2 linked regions of the Tardiphaga sp. vice304 genome follow. The main gene of each other region encodes a partner of the protein of the gene in region 2 in a complex. Links are inferred from orthologs where the notes say so. Each region holds a gene or a part of one and is shown on either strand. Other genes may lie near its edges.

Region 1 (3,836 bases), 180 kb from region 2 along the record:
CGACCGATTATCCCGCTTTTACGCGCGGGATAGGCGAGAGCCGGCGACCTCTTTCGCCGGACGCCAGCAATAAAGGCGGCGCCATTGCCGCCGAGATTTAGACGGGCCGACGCTTGATGCGCCAGACTGTGATGCCGACGAAGACCTATACGGGACCTGCGCCGATGCGAAGCCTCAGCTTCGCGCGTCGCCCTGCACTGGGTCTGCGATCGGCACGGCGCCCCGGGTTGCGTTTCGGCCTTCCTTTCACCCCCGAATCAGGTGGACCGTTGCGTCACCCGGCTGCGCCCTTCGCGCTTGCCGCCACGCGCGCCCTCCGCCGCCATGAGCCCCCAAATGCCCAACAAAATGTTGATCGATGCCACCCACGCGGAAGAGACCCGGGTCGTCGTGATCCGCGGCAATCGCGTCGAGGAATTTGATTTCGAGACCGCGCAGCGCAAGCAGCTTCGCGGCAACATCTACCTTGCCAAAGTCACCCGCGTAGAGCCCTCGCTGCAGGCCGCTTTCATCGAATATGGCGGCAACCGCCACGGCTTCCTCGCCTTCAGCGAAATCCACCCCGATTACTACCAGATCCCGGTCGCCGACCGTCTGGCGCTGATCGAGGCCGACGAACGCGCCCATCGCGAGGCCGAAGAAGAGACCGACAACCGTTCCAGCCGCGGCAGCAAGCGCCCGCGTCATCGCAACTCGCGCCGCCGCAGCGGCGGCGAGCGCGTGCAGAGCGACGTCGTCGCGCAGGATCCGTCACAGGCCGAGCAGCCGCGCGATCCCGCTTTCGACGCGCCCGCCGGCGAACACGTTCATGCCCATGACGAAGGCCACCATGCCGGCGAGCATCACGAGCATGACCACGACGGTCAGCCGCACAGCCACGCCCATGACCATGCCGAGGGTGACCATTCCCACGGCGAGCCCGCTGTAACCGGCGAAGCCTTCGGCGACCACCATCACGAGAGCCACGCTGCGCCGATCGATGCCGAGGCACCCGTCGCCGAGGTTCCTGTGTCCGAGACTTCGATCGCCGAGGCGCCCGCTGCCGCGACGCCGGCCGTTGAAGCCGTGACGTCCGAGACCCCCGCTTCCGAGACCCCCGCTTCCGAAATCCACCCGGACCAGCCGGTGGCCGAAACCGCCGCGCCGGAAACGGCCGCCGAACTGGCCGAACCGGTGGCTGCCGTTGCGACCGAAGCGCATGATCACGGTCACGACGACCACGCCCATGAAGACCATCATGACGCCGCCTACGCCGCCGCGAAGAACCTGGCGCATGCCGACGACGCCGTGCACCACGACGAGCACGCGGCCGTAGAAGCCGACGAGCATGACGACGAGGAAGACGAGGAAGAAGAAGCCGAAGAGGATCAGGTCGAATCCGTCGGCGGCGACGACGTTCTGGAAGAAGTGCCCGAGCGCGCCTTCCGGCCGCGCCGCCAGTACAAGATCCAGGAAGTCATCAAGCGCCGCCAGGTGATGCTGGTGCAGGTCGTCAAGGAAGAGCGCGGCAACAAGGGCGCCGCGCTGACCACCTACCTGTCGCTGGCCGGCCGCTATGCCGTCTTGATGCCGAACACCGCGCGCGGTGGCGGCATCTCGCGCAAGATCACCTCGGCGCAGGATCGCTCCCGCCTCAAGGAAGTGGTCTCCGACCTCGACGTGCCGGAAGGCATGGGGATCATCCTGCGCACCGCAGGCGCCTCCCGCACCAAGCCGGAAATCAAGCGCGACTTCGAATATCTGATCCGGATGTGGGAAACCGTCCGCGACATGACGCTGAAGTCGCAGGCGCCCACCCTCGTCTACGAGGAAGGCTCGCTGATCAAGCGTTCGCTGCGCGACCTCTACAACAAGGAAATCGACGAGATCCAGGTCGCCGGCGAAGCTGGCTATCAGGAAGCCCGCGACTTCATGCACATGCTGATGCCGTCGAACGTTCGCGCGGTGAAGCTGTATCGCGACGGCCAGCCGCTGTTCTCGCGGATGGGTGTCGAGAGCCAGTTGGACGCAATGTTCTCGCCGACCGTGCAGCTGAAGTCCGGCGGCTACATCGTCATCAACCAGACCGAAGCGCTGGTCTCGATCGACGTCAACTCCGGCCGCTCCACCAAGGAGCATCACATCGAGGACACCGCGCTCAAGACCAATCTTGAAGCCGCGGAAGAAGTTGCGCGTCAGCTCCGGTTGCGCGATCTCGCCGGCCTGATCGTCATCGACTTCATCGACATGGATGAGAAGCGCAACAACCGCTCCGTCGAGCGCAAGATGAGCGACTGCCTGCGGCAGGATCGCGCACGCATCCAGGTCGGACGCATCTCGCATTTCGGCCTGCTCGAAATGTCGCGCCAGCGCATCCGCGCCAGCGTGCTGGAAAGCTCCACCGAGGTCTGCACGCATTGCGGCGGCAGCGGCCACGTCCGTTCGGTCTCCTCCGTTGCGCTGCAGCTGCTGCGCGGCATGGAAGAGATCCTGATGAAGGGTGCCACCCATAACATGGTGGTTCGCACCCGCACCGACGTCGCGCTCTATGTGCTCAATCACAAGCGCGGCCATCTGCGGGATCTCGAAAGCTCCTTCAAGGTCACGCTCGCCGTGATCGCCGACGCCAGCATCACCGGTCAGCAGTCCTTCGTGATCGACCGCGGCGACCAGGTGCATACGCTGGAAGCCGCCAAGGGCATCCTTGCCGCCCAGGTCGCCGCCTTCCCGCCACCGCTGGAAGAAGAGCCGTTCGACGATGAAGACCTGTTCGAGGTCGAAGCCGAAATCGAGACCGAGGAGACCGAAGGTCTGGTCGATGGTCCGGCCGATGGGTCGGCCGACGACGACAACGCCGCCGAGAGCGCCGGCAGCGACACCGATGCCGATGGCCGCAAGCGCAAGCGCCGCCGGCGTCGTCGTGGCCGTGCCGGCGAGACCCGCGAAGGCGGGCCGGTGGCCGAGCGTGACGTGAATGAAGCCGCCGCCTTCGCCAGCGAAGGTCTCGTGGAGGCCGTCGGTGACGACGCCGAAGGCGACGACGAGGAATCCGAGGACGTGCCCGGCGAAGCCCGTGCCGAGCCGGTCGATGGCGAGCGCCGTCCGCGCCGCCGCGGCCGTCGCGGTGGTCGTCGCCGGCGTGGCGGTCCGGAAGACGGTGTCGTCGGCTCGATCGCCGACGAACTCGGTCCGCTGCAGGCTTCCGAAGCCTCTGAGGCGGTCGCCGACCTCGAAGGCGGTCCGGTGCCGCACGACGGCAGCTCGCTGCGGCCGCATGACTCGACGCTGACGGAAGCGATCGCCGGACAGGCCGAGCCGGCGCAGCCGGCGTCGTTCAATGCCGAACCCGCGACCGCCCCGCCGCAGCCCGTCGCTACGCCGGAGCCGGAGCCGGCCCCGGAAGCCGTTGCGCAGGACGACGACAAGGCTGCCGCCCGCCGCCGTTCGACGGTCCGCGAGAAGGTCAGCTTCGGCTCCTCCGCTGCGCCCGTCGCCGCCCCGGTCGCTGCGGCGCCTGAACCGGTCGCTGCGGCACCTGAGCCTGTCGCAGCGCCAGCGCCCGTCCCAGCGCCGGAGCCCGCCAAGCCGGACGCCGGTACCGACACCGCGCCCCGCAAGGCCGGATGGTGGTCCCGCGCATTCGGCAACGGCGAGTAGACTCGACCCAAACGAACAATAAAAAGCCGCCCGGCCAAACCGGGCGGCTTTTTGCTGACCGGGTTAAACGATGCGTCCGTGCTCTCGCGCCGATGGCCATCCACCAATGACGGCGCGAAGAAAAGCGAGAAAGATTTTATCGCGCGGCGGGGCTCCGGCCACCACGCCTTGCACGGCAAGACCTGACCACAGCGCATAGA
Region 2 (7,603 bases):
GAACCGATCATCCTGATGGGACACTCGGCCGGCGCCGACGCCACGATCTCGATCGCACGAAGGCTGCAAGACGCTGGCGTGCCGGTGGCGCTGATCGTCAATTTCGATCCGGTCAGCCCAGACCCGGTGCCGCCGAACGTCAAGCAGGTCGTGAACTATTATGTACCGGCCGGCTGGGGCGCAGCGGTCGCCGCCGACAAGAAATTCAAGGGCCAGCTCGCCAACGTCAACGAAAACGCCACCACCAACCACTTCTCCATCGACAAGGACGACGGTCTACAGCGCCAGACGATCGCCCGCGTGCTGGCCGTGACAGGCGGCGGTGGTGCTCGCCGCGGGCCGGTGAAGAAGAAGCCGGCCCAGCAGATCTCGGCCGCACCCGCGCAGTAGAACATTGCGAAACGAGCGAGCCGCGGCGAGAAATCGTCGCGGCTTTTTTTGCGCGTATCACGCAGACGCTGTCCAGCTCAAACGATCAGCACGTCGTGGGACGTCAGCGGCGCGACCACCCCGGTCAACGTGATCGACGCGTCGTGGCCGAGGTCGATCAGCGTGTCTTGCCCGACCACCTGCACCGAGAGATGGGCGAGATCGACGGCCACCGATGAATCGATCTGGATGACGTCATGGGCGGCGCCCTCGCCGGTCCGGAAATTGTTGATGACATCGTGCCCGGATGGCTGCCTGAAGACGAAAGTGTCGCCGCCGGCGCTGTTCATCACATCGTTGGCCGGCGTTGACGTCAGCGTCACGCCGGAGGTGTAGGCGGTCATGGTGTGGCTGCCGTCGTGGTTGTCGAAGGTCGTGGCCAGCCGCTGCCCGGTCGCGCTGAAATCGTCGTGTCGTGCCGCATAGGCCTGCCCGGTGACACCGAAAATATCCACATGCCGGGTGCCGTCGGCGTGCCGCGCCGTCTCAGTGGCGAGCGTGCCGTCGGCCAGATAGTTCGACTGCAGGAACGATCCGTCCTTCTGCGTCACGGTCTGCTGGTCGAGGTGTCCGCTGCTGTCGTACTGCGCGAGCGTCCGGACGCCGTCGATCATCGTCTGCCGCAACGCCAGCGAACCATCGTCGCGAAATCCTTCGGTCAGCACGCTGATGCCGGCGGCATCGCGAACGACATGCTCCGTTGTATAGGCCTTGCCGACTACATCGTAATTGGTGATGTCGCGCGTGCCATCGACATGACGCTGGATCTCGCTGCTGATTTCGCCGTCCGCGGTAAACGCCGACTGCACCCAGGACCCATTCTTCTGCGTCACGGTCTGCTGGATCAGATGGTCCGAGCTGTCATACCGATCGAGATGGACGACCCCGGCCGCATCCACGGTCTGTCTCATGACACTCGACCCGTCGGCGCGAAAGCCCTCGACCAGGCTGGAATGCCCCGTGGTGTCGATAGTGGCGTGCAGCGACGCGTAGTCCTTGCCGACGATCGCACTGTCATAGACGTCGCGCGTGCCGTCGGCATGGCGGACCGTCTGACCGGTCACATGGCCGGCGCTATCGACCGCGTCGAAATGGAAACGATCACCAGCCAGCGCCGTGGTCAATGGCGGAATGATGCTGTCGGAGCCGACCGTGGCATTGGCAAATTTCAGCACTTCGACATTGCTGATGCGGTCGCTGCCGTCGCGACCGGCAATCCTGTCGGTCACCACGATCGTGGCGCCTTCGAAGCTGACGTCGTAATAGCTGGCATTGCCGGAGAACACGGCCGTATCGATGCCGCCGCCGCCGTCGATCACATCGTTGCCGCCACCGCCGGTGATGACGTCATTGTCGGAGGCCGCGCCGACGAACCAGTCCTGATGCCCGCTGGTGTCGAAACTGATGGTGCGGACATAGAGATCGAACGAGCCGGGCGAACTGGCGTTGGTTGCCTGGGACGGCGACAGCGCCACCCCGTTGATGGCAAAGTCCTTGACGTGCAAAGCGCGCCCGGAGGCCGAGTTGATCAACTCGATGGCAACGCTGCCGACCTGATCGGGGTTGTCGAAGGTCACCGCATAGGTCTGGTAACCCTGGGGATCGGTGGCCGGCGTGAATTCCATCACGCCGGAGACCGCGACGCCGTTGACCAGAATTCGCGCCTGCGCGCCGATCCCTGCGACCACCGAACCGTAGGCGGTGATGGTCACCGTCGTCGTCGTCAGTTTCTCGGTGACATCGGGCCCGCCGACGATGGTGTCGTTGCCGTCGCCGCCGCGGATCAGATCGCCGCCTGCGCCGCCATGGATCGTGTCATTACCCCGGCCGGAATCGATCACGTCGACAATCGACGAGCCGGCAACGACGAGGTCGGGCACGACACCCTTGCCGTTGAAATACTGCGACACGACGTCCTGCGCCGGCTTGCCCTGCACGGAATAGCCGGTCGGGGAATGGTTGCCGTTGAGGTCCCATTGCCAGAACTCGACGCCCTGCAGCCAGTCGCCGCCATGCGCTGTCCAGACCTGGAAGAAGGCGTTGTAGGCATCGGCCTGCTCGGCGAGATCTGCGGGCGCCTTGGACGAACCGCCGCCGGGATTGATCGCCGTGCCGTCGATGCTGCGATAGCCGACCTCGGTCATCAGGATCGGCTTGCCATATTCCAGCGACAGCGAATGCAGGAAATCGACCGGCGATTTGTAATCGAAGGCGGCAGCGTAATACGGATTGAACGGCACCTCGGTCCAGGCATGGACGAGATCGGCCACCGTCGGCGTCGTGCTGGCGGTCAGCGGCGGATAGGTGTTGACGCTGATGGTGTCGAGCTGGCTCCAGAAACTGACCTTGGAGGCCTCGTCGGTGGCCGCCGAATAGGTGAGTTCACCGTGGTAGACCGAGCGAACGGCCGAGATGAGATCGGTCCATTGCGGCAGATACCGCGCGCCCGAGAGTTTGCTCATCTCGTTGCCGATCGCAAAGGTCGCCACGCCGCCCTGCTCCGCGATGTCAGCCAGATGCACGATCTCCGCCTTGTACGACGCGAAGAACGCATCGACGTGGGCGGGCGCAAGGCTGCTCGAGATGGTGCTGTCGAGCCCGGTGATGCCGGCCTTGAGCACGACGTCGAGTCCCGCCGCATGCGCGGCCTGGAATCCGGCGAGAAGGCTGGCATCGCTTTCGGTCTTGTCGGGATGGGCGATGACCGTGCTGCCGGTCTTGCTGTCGGTCCAGATCCGGACCGTCAGCGCGACCGAGTTGGATCCCAGCGCTGCCACGTTCTGGAATGCCTGCGCGGCGGACGCGCTGCCGAACTGGCCGTTCCATTCCGATAGCGCACCAAAACCTTGAACCCGAAAAATCCCCGCCATCGATGCCCTCCATCCCGGTGTGACGGATAGGGTCAGGCCGTGACGTGTTTGTTAAGAGACCAAGGTTCGTTCAAAACAAGTGCGCAGGAAAACGCCTGCAGTTCCGGTGGCGGAACTGCAGGCGTTAGAGTGACGTCTCGATGACGAAACGACGATCGTCGCCGGATAAACGCGTGGCGATTACACGTTCACAGGACGCACGTTACGCGAGCGCCTTCAGCGCGGCGCGGCCGGCATATTTCGCCTGCGTGCCCAGTTCCTGCTCGATGCGCAGCAACTGGTTGTACTTGGCGACGCGATCCGAGCGCGACAGCGAGCCGGTCTTGATCTGCCCGCAATTGCTGGCGACCGCGAGGTCGGCGATCGTGGAGTCCTCGGTCTCGCCGGAGCGATGCGACATCACGGCGGTGTAGCCGGCCTTGTAGGCCATCTCGATGGCCGACAGGGTTTCGGTCAGCGTGCCGATCTGGTTGACCTTGATCAGGATAGAATTGGCGCGACCGTTCTTGATGCCGTCGGCCAGTCGCGTGACGTTGGTGACGAACAGATCGTCGCCGACCAGTTGGCACTTGCTGCCGATCAGGTCGGTCAGTTCCTTCCAGCCGTCCATGTCGTCCTCGGACATGCCGTCCTCGATCGAGACGATCGGATAGCGCGACGCCAGATCGGCGAGGTACTTCGCCTGCTCCGAACCGCTGCGGGTCTTGTTTTCGCCGCCATAGACATAGGCGCCATCCTTGAAGAATTCGGTGGCGGCGCAATCCAGCGCCAGCATGACATCCTTGCCCGCGCTGTAGCCGGCCTTGTTGATGGCGGCCATCACGAAGTCCAGCGCCTCGTCGGCCGACTTCAGATTGGGCGCGAAGCCGCCCTCGTCGCCAACATTGGTGTTGTGGCCGGCCTTCTTCAGCTCGCTCTTCAGCGTGTGGAAGATCTCGGCGCCGCAGCGCAGGCCTTCCGAGAAGGTGGCCGCGCCCACCGGCATGATCATGAATTCCTGGAAGTCGATCGGATTGTCGGCATGCATGCCGCCATTGATGATGTTCATCATCGGCACCGGCAGCGTGCGCGCCGAGGTGCCGCCGACGTAGCGATACAGCGGCATGTCGAACGATTCCGCCGCCGCCCGGGCGACCGCCAGCGAGACGCCGAGGATCGCGTTGGCGCCCAGCCGCGACTTGTTCTCGGTGCCGTCGAGGCCGATCATGATCTCGTCGATCTGGATCTGCTGCTCGGCGTCCATGCCGCCGATCGCGTCGAAAATCTCGCCATTGACGGCCTCGACCGCCTTCTGCACGCCCTTGCCGGCGTAACGCGCCTTGTCGCCGTCGCGCAGTTCCACCGCCTCGTGGGCGCCGGTGGAGGCGCCGGAGGGCACCGCGGCACGGCCCAACGACCCGTCTTCCAGAATGACATCCACTTCGACCGTGGGATTGCCGCGGCTATCGAGAATTTCGCGGCCGATGATGTCGACGATGGCGGTCATGGGAGCCTCTTTGGCATGCGGGGTGGATGGTGCGCCGCTTCTACAGCAAGCGACCGGGTGGGAAAAGGCCGCGCAGGGTGACGGCGGCCTGCCAATTGGCTAGAACCACGACAACGGAGACCCTGATGTCCAAAGCCCCCAAAAAGACGCCCGAATCCAAGCCCGCCAAGCTCGACCCGTCCGGCCTGCAACTCGGCCATGAGGTGACCTGGCCGACCACCCCCGAGCAGGCCAGGCTCGACCGGGTACCGAATCCGCAGGCCGACACCAATTACGTGGTCCGCTTCACGGCGCCGGAATTCACCTCGCTGTGCCCGGTCACCGGCCAGCCGGACTTCGCCCATCTGATGATCGACTACGTGCCGGGCGACTGGCTGCTGGAGTCGAAATCGCTGAAACTCTACGTCGCCTCGTTCCGCAACCATGGCGCCTTCCACGAGGACTGCACGGTCTCGATCGGCAAGCGGATCGCCGCCGAGGTCAAGCCGAAATGGCTGCGAATCGGCGGCTACTGGTACCCGCGCGGCGGCATCCCGATCGACGTGTTCTGGCAGACCGGCAAACTGCCCAAGGGCATGTGGATCCCCGACCAGGGCGTCGCACCGTATCGCGGCCGGGGGTGACGTAGCGCACCGCCCAGCCAATCACCTGGCTGTATTCCAGGGGTTTTGACCCTGATCAATCAATCCCGTCGGCGCTGGTCTAGTCTACCCACCAGTGCAACGGTGGATGGCTGATCAATGACGGAAGTCCTGACGACCAAGCCGAACACGGTGGAGGCGATCTGGCGTGCCGAAGCCGCACGCAAAGCGGCCGCTGCGCGCGACCATCTGGCTCAGATCATCAGATCAAAGGTCGATCATGAGCCGGTTCGGGAAAAGATCACCGTCCGCAATCTCAATTTCTACTATCAGGATGGCATCCGCGCCCTAAGGGACGTCTCGCTGCCGATCTATACCAACCGCGTCACGGCTTTGATCGGCCCCTCGGGCTGCGGCAAGTCGACCCTGCTGCGCGTCTTCAACCGCATGTACAGCCTTTATCCCGGACAGCGCGTCGAGGGCGAGGTGCTGCTCGATGGCAAGAACATTCTGGCACCCGATGAGGATGCCGCCGTGCTGAGAACGCGGGTCGGCATGGTGTTCCAGAGACCAACACCGTTTCCAATGTCAATCTACGACAACATTGGATTCGGGATCGGCCTCAACCGGAATATTTCCAAAGCGGACATGGACCTGGAAGTCGAACAGGCGCTGCGCCGCGTCGCGCTGTGGGATGAGGTCAAGGACCAGTTGCGCAAAAGCGGCCTCGATCTTTCCGGAGGACAACAGCAGCGCCTCAGCAGCGCCCGCGCCATCGCCCTGCAGCCCGAGGTGCTGTTGCTCGACGAACCGTGTTCGGCGATCGATCCGATCTCGTCGGCCAAGATCGAGCAGACCATCGACGAACTCAAGCGCGATCATACGATCGTGATCGTCACTCATAATTTGCAGCAGGCCGCGCGCGTGTCCGACTATGCGGGCTTCATGTATCTCGGCGAACTCAGCGAATTCGGATCGGTCAGCGAAATCTTCCTGACCCCGAAAGATCCGCGCACGCAGCGCTTTGTCACCGGGCGATTTGGCTGACCTTGTCGATCTGGCTTCTGCATCCGCCGGCATGCTCGGCCTGAGCAAGACCGCGCAGGCAGAAGCCCAGCGCATCGATGATCGTCGATGCAGTCAGCAGCGGCCGCGCAGCTTGCCAAAGCAAAGATTGTCAATGACACGGACGATCAGGACTATCCTCTGCCCCATGGAGCAGCAAATCTCATGCAGTGACATCGCTCGGGCACCGGCCTTGCTGTGCCGGAGAACAACTAACCACCGCCGTGCGCCTGCCCGAACGAGATCCGACGCCGGCAACCATCAGCCTAGATCTTAAAGGGCCGCTGACGATCGAATTCCAGCATTTCCTTGCCGATGACCGTATGGTTGGGGGATTGGCTCGGCGGCAGCTCCTTCTGGACCGCCCGATGGAAGGCGCCGTAGTCGCCGTCGAATTTGCCGCGGTTCCAGACCCGCAGGAGCTTTTCGGTGAACGCGCTGTTGAAGGTGCCGTCGAGCGAATACTGGTTGTCCTGACAGCCCGAGATCAGGCGAACGGTCGCGAGTATATCGCTGGCTTCGCTGGAGGAGGCAGCGCCCGTCCGCTGCAGATCGTCGTAAAACGCGATTGTTCTTATAGGTGCGGCTTGCGATGGGCGGCGGCATGAACTTGTATTTGGGCGGTGAAGCGCTGGGCGCGGTAGGATCGCCCACCCATCCCGATGCCAGCGCCGCCATATAGAACGTGCTCTTGAGCATGGTCCCGCTATGGCAACTATCCGAAAGTACGAAACCGCGTACACCTGCGGACAACCCCCGATAGAGCTGGTAGATCTCGTCATCGATGAGTTGGCCGTCATACAGGCACCAGGTTTCGTCCTGCCCGTCGGGCTCGTCGCCGTTGATATCGGGCAGACGGCCGCCGTGGCCTGAATAGGTCAGCAGGAAGATATCGCCGCTCTGCAATTGCTGCGCGTCCTTGCTCAAGAACGATATCACGGTGTCGCGCTTGGCTTCTGTCGTAAGTGCGATCCGGGCCTGGTAGCCGCAGGCCTCTGCGATTTCCTTCATCGATTCGGCGTCCGCCTCGCAGGCGTTCAGCGCGCCGTCCCATCCGGCATAATGCGTGGGGTCGATGGCGTTCAATCCAAGATGCAGCGAAATACCACGCGCCATGGCGCTCTCTCCTGTCTAGCCGTCTGCTGTTGTAGCTCGTTCGGTGATCACCCAGC

Evidence for each region. The genes of interacting proteins can lie anywhere in the genome.
Region 1: the proteins of eno (region 2) and FNL56_RS15350 are in contact, whole or in part, in a solved structure (PDB 2FYM), measured with the Escherichia coli proteins. The link is inferred for Tardiphaga sp. vice304 from one-to-one orthologs.

The regions. Positions count from the first base shown.
Region 1 is NZ_CP041402.1:3,233,437-3,237,272, reverse strand. It holds FNL56_RS15350 (Rne/Rng family ribonuclease), read left to right. Parts: upstream 1-336; coding sequence 337-3,636; downstream 3,637-3,836. Other genes in the region: FNL56_RS15345 (TetR/AcrR family transcriptional regulator), read right to left, coding at 3,700-3,836. UniProt on the Escherichia coli protein: Endoribonuclease that plays a central role in RNA processing and decay. Required for the maturation of 5S and 16S rRNAs and the majority of tRNAs. Also involved in the degradation of most mRNAs.
Region 2 is NZ_CP041402.1:3,049,805-3,057,407, reverse strand. What follows is about bases 2,644-5,574. They hold eno (phosphopyruvate hydratase), read right to left. Parts: upstream 4,786-5,574; coding sequence 3,502-4,785; downstream 2,644-3,501. Other genes in these bases: pstB (phosphate ABC transporter ATP-binding protein PstB), read left to right, coding at 5,526-5,574; queF (preQ(1) synthase), read left to right, coding at 4,911-5,408; FNL56_RS14520 (glycoside hydrolase family 113), read right to left, coding at 2,644-3,299. Outside these bases: FNL56_RS14525 (thioesterase domain-containing protein), read left to right, coding at 1-390; more of FNL56_RS14520, read right to left, coding at 468-2,643; more of pstB, read left to right, coding at 5,575-6,413; FNL56_RS28840 (caspase family protein), read right to left, coding at 6,698-7,213; FNL56_RS14495 (hypothetical protein), read right to left, coding at 7,563-7,603. UniProt on the Escherichia coli protein: Catalyzes the reversible conversion of 2-phosphoglycerate (2-PG) into phosphoenolpyruvate (PEP). It is essential for the degradation of carbohydrates via glycolysis.